One region of the Rhizobium sp. WYJ-E13 genome, then DNA from elsewhere that is predicted to be linked to it. Evidence: riboswitches for the same ligand, from Rfam matches in the RefSeq annotation. Region 1 holds a riboswitch; the other holds the start of a gene.
The links. A riboswitch is a leader RNA that binds a small molecule or an ion and turns the genes downstream of it on or off. The one in region 1 is predicted to bind fluoride.

Region 2: another riboswitch for fluoride. It lies ahead of crcB (fluoride efflux transporter CrcB); the one in region 1 lies ahead of KQ933_RS33365 (hypothetical protein).

The regions. Positions count from the first base shown of each region.
Region 1 is NZ_CP076853.1:1,473,448-1,477,656, forward strand. It holds gene KQ933_RS07395 (DEAD/DEAH box helicase) at 1-1,004, opposite strand, end outside; gene KQ933_RS33360 (adenylate/guanylate cyclase domain-containing protein) at 1,104-2,165, opposite strand; fluoride riboswitch at 2,169-2,252, shown strand; gene KQ933_RS33365 (hypothetical protein) at 2,568-2,975, shown strand; gene KQ933_RS07405 (FecR domain-containing protein) at 2,969-3,487, opposite strand; gene KQ933_RS07410 (citrate synthase family protein) at 3,614-4,209, opposite strand, start outside.
Region 2 is NZ_CP076853.1:2,134,133-2,138,341, reverse strand. It holds gene KQ933_RS10805 (hypothetical protein) at 1-79, opposite strand, end outside; gene KQ933_RS10800 (BON domain-containing protein) at 90-365, opposite strand; gene KQ933_RS10795 (hypothetical protein) at 365-691, opposite strand; gene KQ933_RS10790 (cold-shock protein) at 998-1,207, shown strand; gene KQ933_RS10785 (hypothetical protein) at 1,330-1,500, shown strand; fluoride riboswitch at 1,618-1,679, shown strand; gene crcB (fluoride efflux transporter CrcB) at 1,757-2,188, shown strand; gene KQ933_RS10775 (hypothetical protein) at 2,469-3,152, opposite strand; gene KQ933_RS10770 (SDR family oxidoreductase) at 3,416-4,174, shown strand.

The DNA of each region.
Region 1 (4,209 bases):
GTTCGGCCGCTGCGATGCAGCAGCGTTTCCGGATTGGTCGGCAGATCGGCATGCACGACGAGGTCGAGGCCCGGCAGGTCGATGCCGCGGGCTGCAACGTCGGTCGCGATGCAGACGCGCGCACGTCCGTCGCGCATCGCCTGCAGCGCATGGCTGCGCTCGTTCTGCGTCAGTTCGCCGGAGAGAGCGACGACATTGAAATTGCGGTTGTGGAACCGGGCCGTCAGGTGATTGACGGCCGCGCGCGTCGAACAAAAGACGATCGCATTGCGCGCCTCGTAGTAGCGCAGCACGTTTATAATAGCGTTTTCGCGGTCAGCAGGTGAAACGACGAGCGCGCGATATTCAATATCGATATGTTGCTTTTCTTCCGCCTGCGTGCTGATGCGCACCGCATTGCGCTGATAGCTCTTCGCGAGCTTGGCGATGGCAGCAGGCACGGTCGCGGAGAACATCAGCGTGCGGCGCTCGTCCGGTGCCGATTCAAGGATGAATTCCAGATCTTCGCGGAAGCCGAGATCGAGCATCTCGTCCGCCTCATCCAGCACCGCCGCCTTGAGTTCGCTCATATCCAGAGCGTTGCGGCGGATGTGGTCGCAGAGACGTCCCGGCGTGCCGACGACGATATGTGCGCCACGCTCCAGCGCACGACGCTCGCTACGGATATCCATGCCGCCGACACAGCTCGCGATGACGGCGCCTGTCATTTCGTAAAGCCATTCCAGCTCGCGCTTCACTTGCAGCGCCAGTTCGCGCGTCGGCGCGATGACGAGGGCAACCGGAGCAGCGGCGGGGCCAAACCGCTCCGCGCTTCCAAGAAGTGTAGGGGCGAGTGCAAGCCCGAATGCGACGGTCTTGCCCGAGCCGGTCTGTGCGGAAACGAGGGCGTCCGATGTAACGAGCGCCGGATCGAGCATCGCCTTCTGGACGGGGGTGAGCTCGGTATAGCCGCGCTTCTGCAACGCCTTGGCGATCGCCGGAGAGACGCCGTTATAGTCAGTCATTTTATTCGATCTTTCGGAGCTGTCAGGCGCGTAACGCACCGTAGCCGGAATCGTCCGGCCGAAGAGTTGGGCCGTTCCTACTCGCTCCGGCTGCGAATGTCAAAGTGTCTCGCCGCGCCATGTGTAGATGGCGATGCTGCCGGAGCGCCCGCGAAGCTTCGTCTCGACCGGTCCGGTCAACCGCCCCGCCTGCGACGGAACGGCATCCGGACCGGCGGCGTCGAGCAGGCTGGCACTGAGTGCAAGCTCTGCCCCGCGGCTCGCCGCCACCTCCATGAGCCGTTGGGCGACATTAACGGTATCGCCCGTTGCGGTGATCTGCTGGCGGTCGCCGCTGCCGAGACGAGATGCGACGATCGGGCCGCAATGGGCACCGAGCTTGAAGCCTATCTTCCTGCGGCGAAGCTCCGGATGGCCTGCAAGGAAGAGGCGCGTGCGGTCGGCAAGCCTAACGGCGCAGGCTGCTGCCCGCGCCGCATCGTCGGCCGCCGGTTCCGGCAGCCCGAAGAGGATCATGGCGCCGTCGCCCATGAAGCTGGTGATCGCCCCGCCAAGCAGCCGCACTTCCTCGTCGATGAGTTCGAAGAAGCTGCTGAGGATTTCCCGCACTGCGGCCGGTCCGACGGCTTCGCTGAGACCGGTGAAACCCGAAAGGTCGATGAAGACGACGGAAGCATTCTGACGCACCGGCTCGGCCAGAAACGCCGGGTCGCGCGCCAGCCACTCGCCCAGGCCCGGCGCTTCGATGCGTTGCAGCCGCTCGGACTGATCGGCGAAGTGCCGCGCACGGCCGCGGTCGCGCCAGAGTTCTGCGGCACCGAAAATAACTGCGGGTGGGAGGGCGGCCGCAATCGGCAATGCAGCACTCAGCCAGTAGCCGTTCGCGAAGGCTGCAAGGTTGAGCATCGCCCACACAATGACCGCTAGGCTGATGATGACGAAGCCGAGGGCACTGCGGCTCCATGCGACCAGTGCGACGAGAAGAACAGGCAAGGCTATCGCAATGCCGGCATCTGCCTGCCGTGTCCTGCTGTCGCGCACCATGCCATCGCCTGCTATCAGATGCGTGATTGCCGTCGACATGACTTCGACACCCGGCAGGATGGGATCGAACGGCGTGGGGAAGACATCGCCGCCGCCGGTCACGGTCGCGCCGATCACCACTACCTTGCCGGTGATGGCATCCGCCGGCAGCTTGCCATCAAGCGCATCGGCAGCGCTGAAGGTGCTGATGCTGCCTGCGGGACCATAGAAAGTCAGCGGCAGGCGCTGGCCCGTATCCGTTGGAATGCGGCGGGCGCCGAGCCGGATGCCATCCTTTTCGATCAATGGTTCCGCACCGAGCGCAATCGAGGCGACCCGGAGTGGAAAGGCCGCATCCAGACGATCGGCGGCGCGAGAAAACAGCGGAACGAATCGCGGCACGCCGCTCTGGTCCGTCGCCACATTGACGATGCCAAGCGTTGCAGCCTCTGCGAAGCGTGGCTGCGGCAGCAGAAGCTGCTGCGCTTCGGGGACCGCGGCAAGCGGATCTTCCGCGTTTCTCGTCACCGCCTGGAGACTTTGCGGAAAGGTCGCAGCACCGGCGATGATGCTCGGCGTTGCCTTGAGGGCCGTTTCAAGCGCGGCATCGCCCTCCTGCGTACCGGGATCGACAAGCAGGATATCGAGCGCCAGTGCCCTCGGCTTCAATGCTCCGATGGACGTCACGAGCTGCGCAAGCATCTCCCGCTTGAGCGGATAGCCATGCGCTGCGGCTGTACGGTCATCGATTGCGATAATGGAAACGAGACCGGGCGGAGGCCGGACGCCAACGATCGTGCTGCGCAGATCGGCAAGCGTGGCCTCCATCCGCTCCATGAGGCCGGAGTCCGACTGCAGATGAAAATAGCCGAGTACCGCGCCCCACAGACCGGCGAGCAGCAGCGCGAACACGGTCTGGAGGCGATGGTTCATGAGACGACTTATTGACCGAGGCGTGAAAGAAGGGCCGCGACGCGCGGCGCCGGCCACGTGCGGACGGTGAGCGTGGCGGTTCCGCGCGTGACATCCACACCTTCACCCGGTCCAAGTGTGACCGCCGGCCCGGCCGGACGGCGCACGCCGACACGGCCGCGTGTAACCAGCACGGAGGTGGTGCCGTCTTTGACATCAACGGCCCATTGCGTACCGCGGACGGCCGCGATCGCCTGAGGCGTCACGACCTGGAAGCCGCCACGGTGCTGGCTGCTGTCCACGTCGATAAGGGCAGACTTGCTGCGCAGCGACAAGGAATCCGGGCTGCCGTCGCGATTGCGATCGGTGAGTCTGAAGGATGCCCCGCGTTCGGCGGTGATATTGACGCCGCCCGGACAACGGAAGATCTGGTTGCCGTTTGAAGCGCGCGAAATCGCACAGCCGGCAGACTGGGCATAAGCTGCGCCATCAGGCAGGAGGCAGATGATCAGCACAGCGGAAAACAGGCTGCGGGAGATTGCTGACATGGCTTTCATGATCCGCCCCTCGTCACTCGCCGGCACATTCGCGAACGCGCCGGTCGGCCCATACTAGCTGAATTCGTCGGTTTCCCTATGCAAAAACGTGAACCTGCGCAAGCCATTCGGAAACACTCAGCGTTCGCCCGGCGAAGGCCCTACATAGCGGGCACGCGGGCGGATCAGATGGCCGCTTTCGATCTGCTCCGTCGCATGCGCCAGCCAGCCGGCCGTGCGCGCCAGCGCAAAGATGATGATTGGTGCCTCCTCAGGCAGGTTGAAGGCTGCTGTCATGGCGGTAAGCGCGAAATCGACATTGACCTTCTCGCCCACCATTTCTTCGCCGGCCATCTGCACATCGCGAAAGACCGGCGGCACGTCGAAAGAGGAGAGCAGCACGCCCGCCCGCACATCGCCATCGGGGTAAAGCGGGTGCCCGAAGGCGACAGGCTTACCTCCCCGTAGCAGCAGGTGGCGGATCGCATGCTCCGCCCCAGCGCCGGATGCTGCCTTGGCAAGGGCATCGACGCTTCGCCATGCCGAACCATGCAATGGTCCTGTCAGCGTTGCGAGACCCGAGAGCACTGCGGCAGAAAGTGCTGCCCCCGTCGAAACCGTGACGCGGACGGCGAAAGCAGAGGCATTGAGCTCATGATCGGCGAGCATGACAAGCGCTCGCCTGAGGCAATCGGCAGCCTCCGGCCTGCCCCAGCATGCAGCAAGACGGTGAT
Region 2 (4,209 bases), 660 kb from region 1:
CCGTGGCAAGATGGGCGACCAGCAGCTCGATGATGGCGAGGCGTTCTTCCTGCGGCATGGATTCGAAGGGTACCGGCATGTGTTTCCCTTCAGAGCGAACAGGACAGCTCGTTTAAAACGTGCCTCACGCCACCGACGCCCCACGCCACATCCGCCGCCCGCTCGATCTGGGTGTAGAGCGGCACCCATCCCGCAAGGGTGACGCCGCCATCATGCGCCGATACGAAAATATAGGTCGCATCGATATCGCCCGCGCGGTGAAGCGATGCCGAGACTTCGGATTCCAGATCGGCCGCATTGGCCGGTCTGGAATGCACGAGCTGCAGATGCCGTTCACCTACGGGCGTATCCGTTCTCTTGCGCATCATGCTGCCGGCGCGGCGCCGACCGGCGGCAGGCCCTGGATGGCAAAGCGGCGCTTGACGAAGGGATCGGCCACGCCGGAATAATCGCTGGCATTCTGAAGCGCTGCCATGAGGATCGTTTCATGGCGGATGCCGCTTGCGAACAGCGAACGGATCTGGGTTGCAGCATGCACGAACAGCGCCGGCTCGGCAGCCTGGTCATATCCGGCTCGATGGAGCACACGGGCCAGCAGATTCATATCGTCGCTGTCAAGAACGGTTTCGCCGGCCGAAGACATCGTAATTGGGGACATCGCGATTGGATGCATCAGGATCGTGGAAGACATTCAGTCCTCCTTCTGGTCGGGGCCAGGGTGTGGATGCCCTTAACCAACAGCGCCCGTGAAAATGGCTGCTGACCCGATCAAGATGCGCCCTTTTTGCTGCCTCCACAACAGCCGGCGAAATTAATAAAAATAAAATATACCTTGTTCCGAACACAAATGCTCCCTATGTTCAGCTTATCGAATTTGCTTCGTCAGCTTCGTTTCTGCGCAAGATGCGCATTGGCTAATCTTTCCTCTCAAGCTCGACCATTTATCGCCTGCACACAGCGGGCTTGGTAATTCTTTGCGATTGAAAGGAAATGGTGCATGAATACTGGTATCGTCAAATTCTTCAACACGGCCAAGGGCTTTGGCTTCATCTCGCCGACCGACGGCTCGCCGGATGTGTTCGTTCACATTTCGGCTGTCGAGCAGTCCGGCATGTCTGCGCTGCGCGAAGGCCAGTCGGTGACTTTCGAGTTGGTCCGCGACAGCCGCAGCGGCAAGAACGCGGCGCAGAACCTCGGTTCTGCATAATCAATCGGCTCGCACCCCGCTTTGACCACGGATGTACTGGCACTGCGGATATGCGAACCTTGGAAAGGTCGGGCCAGTCCCGGCCTTTTTGTTTTCAAGCCGGTTTGTTCAGGAGAACAACAATGACGAAGACGAATGCTGCAGCGCTTCTTAGACGTGCCGCGCGCCAGGTGGCCAACACCAGCGGCGGCGGGCACCTGGGAGGCACCAATTTCGGTCAGGCCTTCGATGCAAAGACATCTTCCGCCAAGGACAAGAGCGATAAAACCCGCAGGCCGCCGCGCGGGAAATAACAGTCTGGCGGGCGAGCCGGCCGTACCAGGAGACCGAGCGTTTTCATGGGTGTCTGTCGGGGTGAGATCATCCATCTCTCACCCCTTGCCATTCCACCGCAGCCCGCGCTATATATCGACCTCGATGGGGATGGAGTACCCCCGAAACCGCCGTAAAGGCTGATGACTCCTACCGTGTTCAACCGCGGTGGGAATCTGTCCGGAGCCCGCTGCAAGGCGGGTTTTTTATTGCCCGTCCGAGATTTTTGGAGCGAGCATGTCGTTTTATACCTGTCTCATCGTCATGGCCGGCGGCGCCTTGGGCACTTTCGCCCGCTACGCCGTCTCTGTCCTCGCCATGCCGATCAGCCGTGGTCTGCCCTGGGGCACGATCATCATCAATATTACAGGCTCGCTGGTGATCGGCTTTTTCAGCGCGCTGACGCTCGCCAACGGTCGCTTCCCGGTCTCCGATACCATGCGCCTTTTCGTGATCGTCGGCTTCTGTGGCGGCTATACGACCTTCTCCTCCTTCAGCCTGCAGACGCTCGATCTGCTGCGATCAGGTGCCGTGGTGCGGGCCTGCATCAATGTTGCGGCGTCCGTCGTGCTCTGCATCGCGGCGGTGGCTGTCGGCCATTTCATCGCGACGCGGATCAACAGCGGCGCGCCTGATGTGGCGCAAGTGACGATCGAGGAGCAGGCGTAAGAAGAGCCCATTGCGGCGCCGTCAGCCAGTTCCCGTTCCTTGGCGTCCATCACGCCTCCCGCGCTGTCTCGGAACCCTTTCGAAACTATGACGCTGGGTCCGGCCCAAGAGGTCTTTCGCGGGTTTTTTCGGTCTCGGCTCGAAGCCTGTTGCAGGTCGGCTGGGGATGTCGCGGGAAGCGGGTGCAGCTGCAGGGGGAAGAAACTATCCTGCCAATGGGAAAGCCCATGACAAGCGCAATCGATCCGCCGGGCATGGTGCCCGGCGGATCGAGGAGCCGTTAATTCCCTGTCGAGGTCGGGGCGGAGTAGGACAGGGAATCACGGATCTGATCGATTTTGCCGTCGGCTTCTCCAACGCCGAGGATGGTCTTGGCCTCGGCGAGGACCTCTGGGCTCACTTCGCCGCTGCGCGTTGCGGAAGCCAGCGCATCCTCCAATGCCGCGTCGCCGAGGACCGGGTCGTCGACTGAAGGCTCGATGCCGTTATCGAGTTCAAACTGGGCATAGGCCATCGCATAGGCGGCGATCGCGGTCATCTTCGGATCGGACGTGTGCATATAGGCCTTGTAGCTGCGGTTGAGAGAGTTCAGGCCCTTTAGCTCGGAGGCGAGGTTCTTTTGCTTGATATCGGCTGCGGCGTTTTTCGCAGTGAGCGATTTCGTCTTCGCCTCGCCGGATTTGCCCTTCGCGGATTTAGAACCGTCGTGCGATGAAATGCCCATCCGGGAAGTGCCGGACTGGTGGCCGCGGTATTCGTGACTGCCGCTTTGTCCGCCACCGTTGCCGCCGCCATTGCTGCTGCCGCCACCGCCGCCGTTGCCTCCGCCATTACCGCCGCCGTTGCCGCCACCGTTTCCACCGCCTTTTGCCATGGCGGCAATATCGGCGCCGGTGATCGTCAGCGGGCTGGACGCCATGATCATCGAAAGTGCGGCTATGGACGCAAGAGTTGCGATACGCATCCGGATCTCCTCGCAGGATAATTCATCAAAAATCGTGAGATAGCCGACTCGGGATGGCCGCTATCGAATGAAGGCGATGTTAGGCGCGAAACGCGGGGCGTGCATCGGACCGAGGTCCGGCATCCGCCGGACTATGGTCTTAGAGAGCGGGAGATGGTTAACGGGTTTCAGTGTCGGCTGGCAGGCCGCCGATCCGGAATCGGGTGGCTGCCGCTTCTCATATTTCCTACCCCTCCATGACCATCAAAACAGGAGGTTTGGATATGGAACTGGACGGCAAGATCATCATCATTTCCGGCGCGAGCAGCGGCATCGGAGCGGCCGCCGCCCGGCTGTTTGCGGGGAGGGGCGCGAAACTCGTGCTCGGCGCGCGGCGGGCACAGAACCTCTCGGCGCTGGTTTCCGAGATCAATGAAAGCGGCGGCACGGCCGTGTCTCTCGCCGGTGATGTGCGCGACGAGACCTACGCGAAGGCGCTGGTCGACCGGGCGCTCGATGCTTTCGGCCGGCTCGACGGCGCTTTCAACAATGCCGGCATAGTCGGCGAGATGGGGGCGTTTTCGGAGATGAGCGTGGCCAATTGGGAGGCGGTGACTTCCACGAACCTGACGAGCGCCTTCTTTGCGCTGAAGGCGCAGCTGCCGGTCATGAAAGCGCAGCGCAGCGGCTCGATCGTCTTCACCTCGTCCTTCGTCGGATACAGCAATGGCGGCTTGCCGGGCATGGGGGCCTATGCAGCTTCCAAGGCGGGCCTGATCGGCCTCGTGCAATCGGTCGCCGCCGATTACGCGGCCGATGGCATCCGGATCAACAGCTTGCTTCCCGGCGGCACCATCACGCCTGCCGGCGGGGAGAATAACCCCGAATTCCTCGATTATATCTCGGGCCTGCATCCGATGAAGCGGATGGCCGCGGCTCAAGAGATCGCGCAGGCAGCGCTCTTCCTGTTGTCGGACCAGTCGAGCTTCATGACCGGCAGCCCGATGATCGTCGATGGTGGGATGTCGGTTCGGCTGCTGTAGCAAAGGCGGGGAACGCGCTGATGTCCCATACGGGG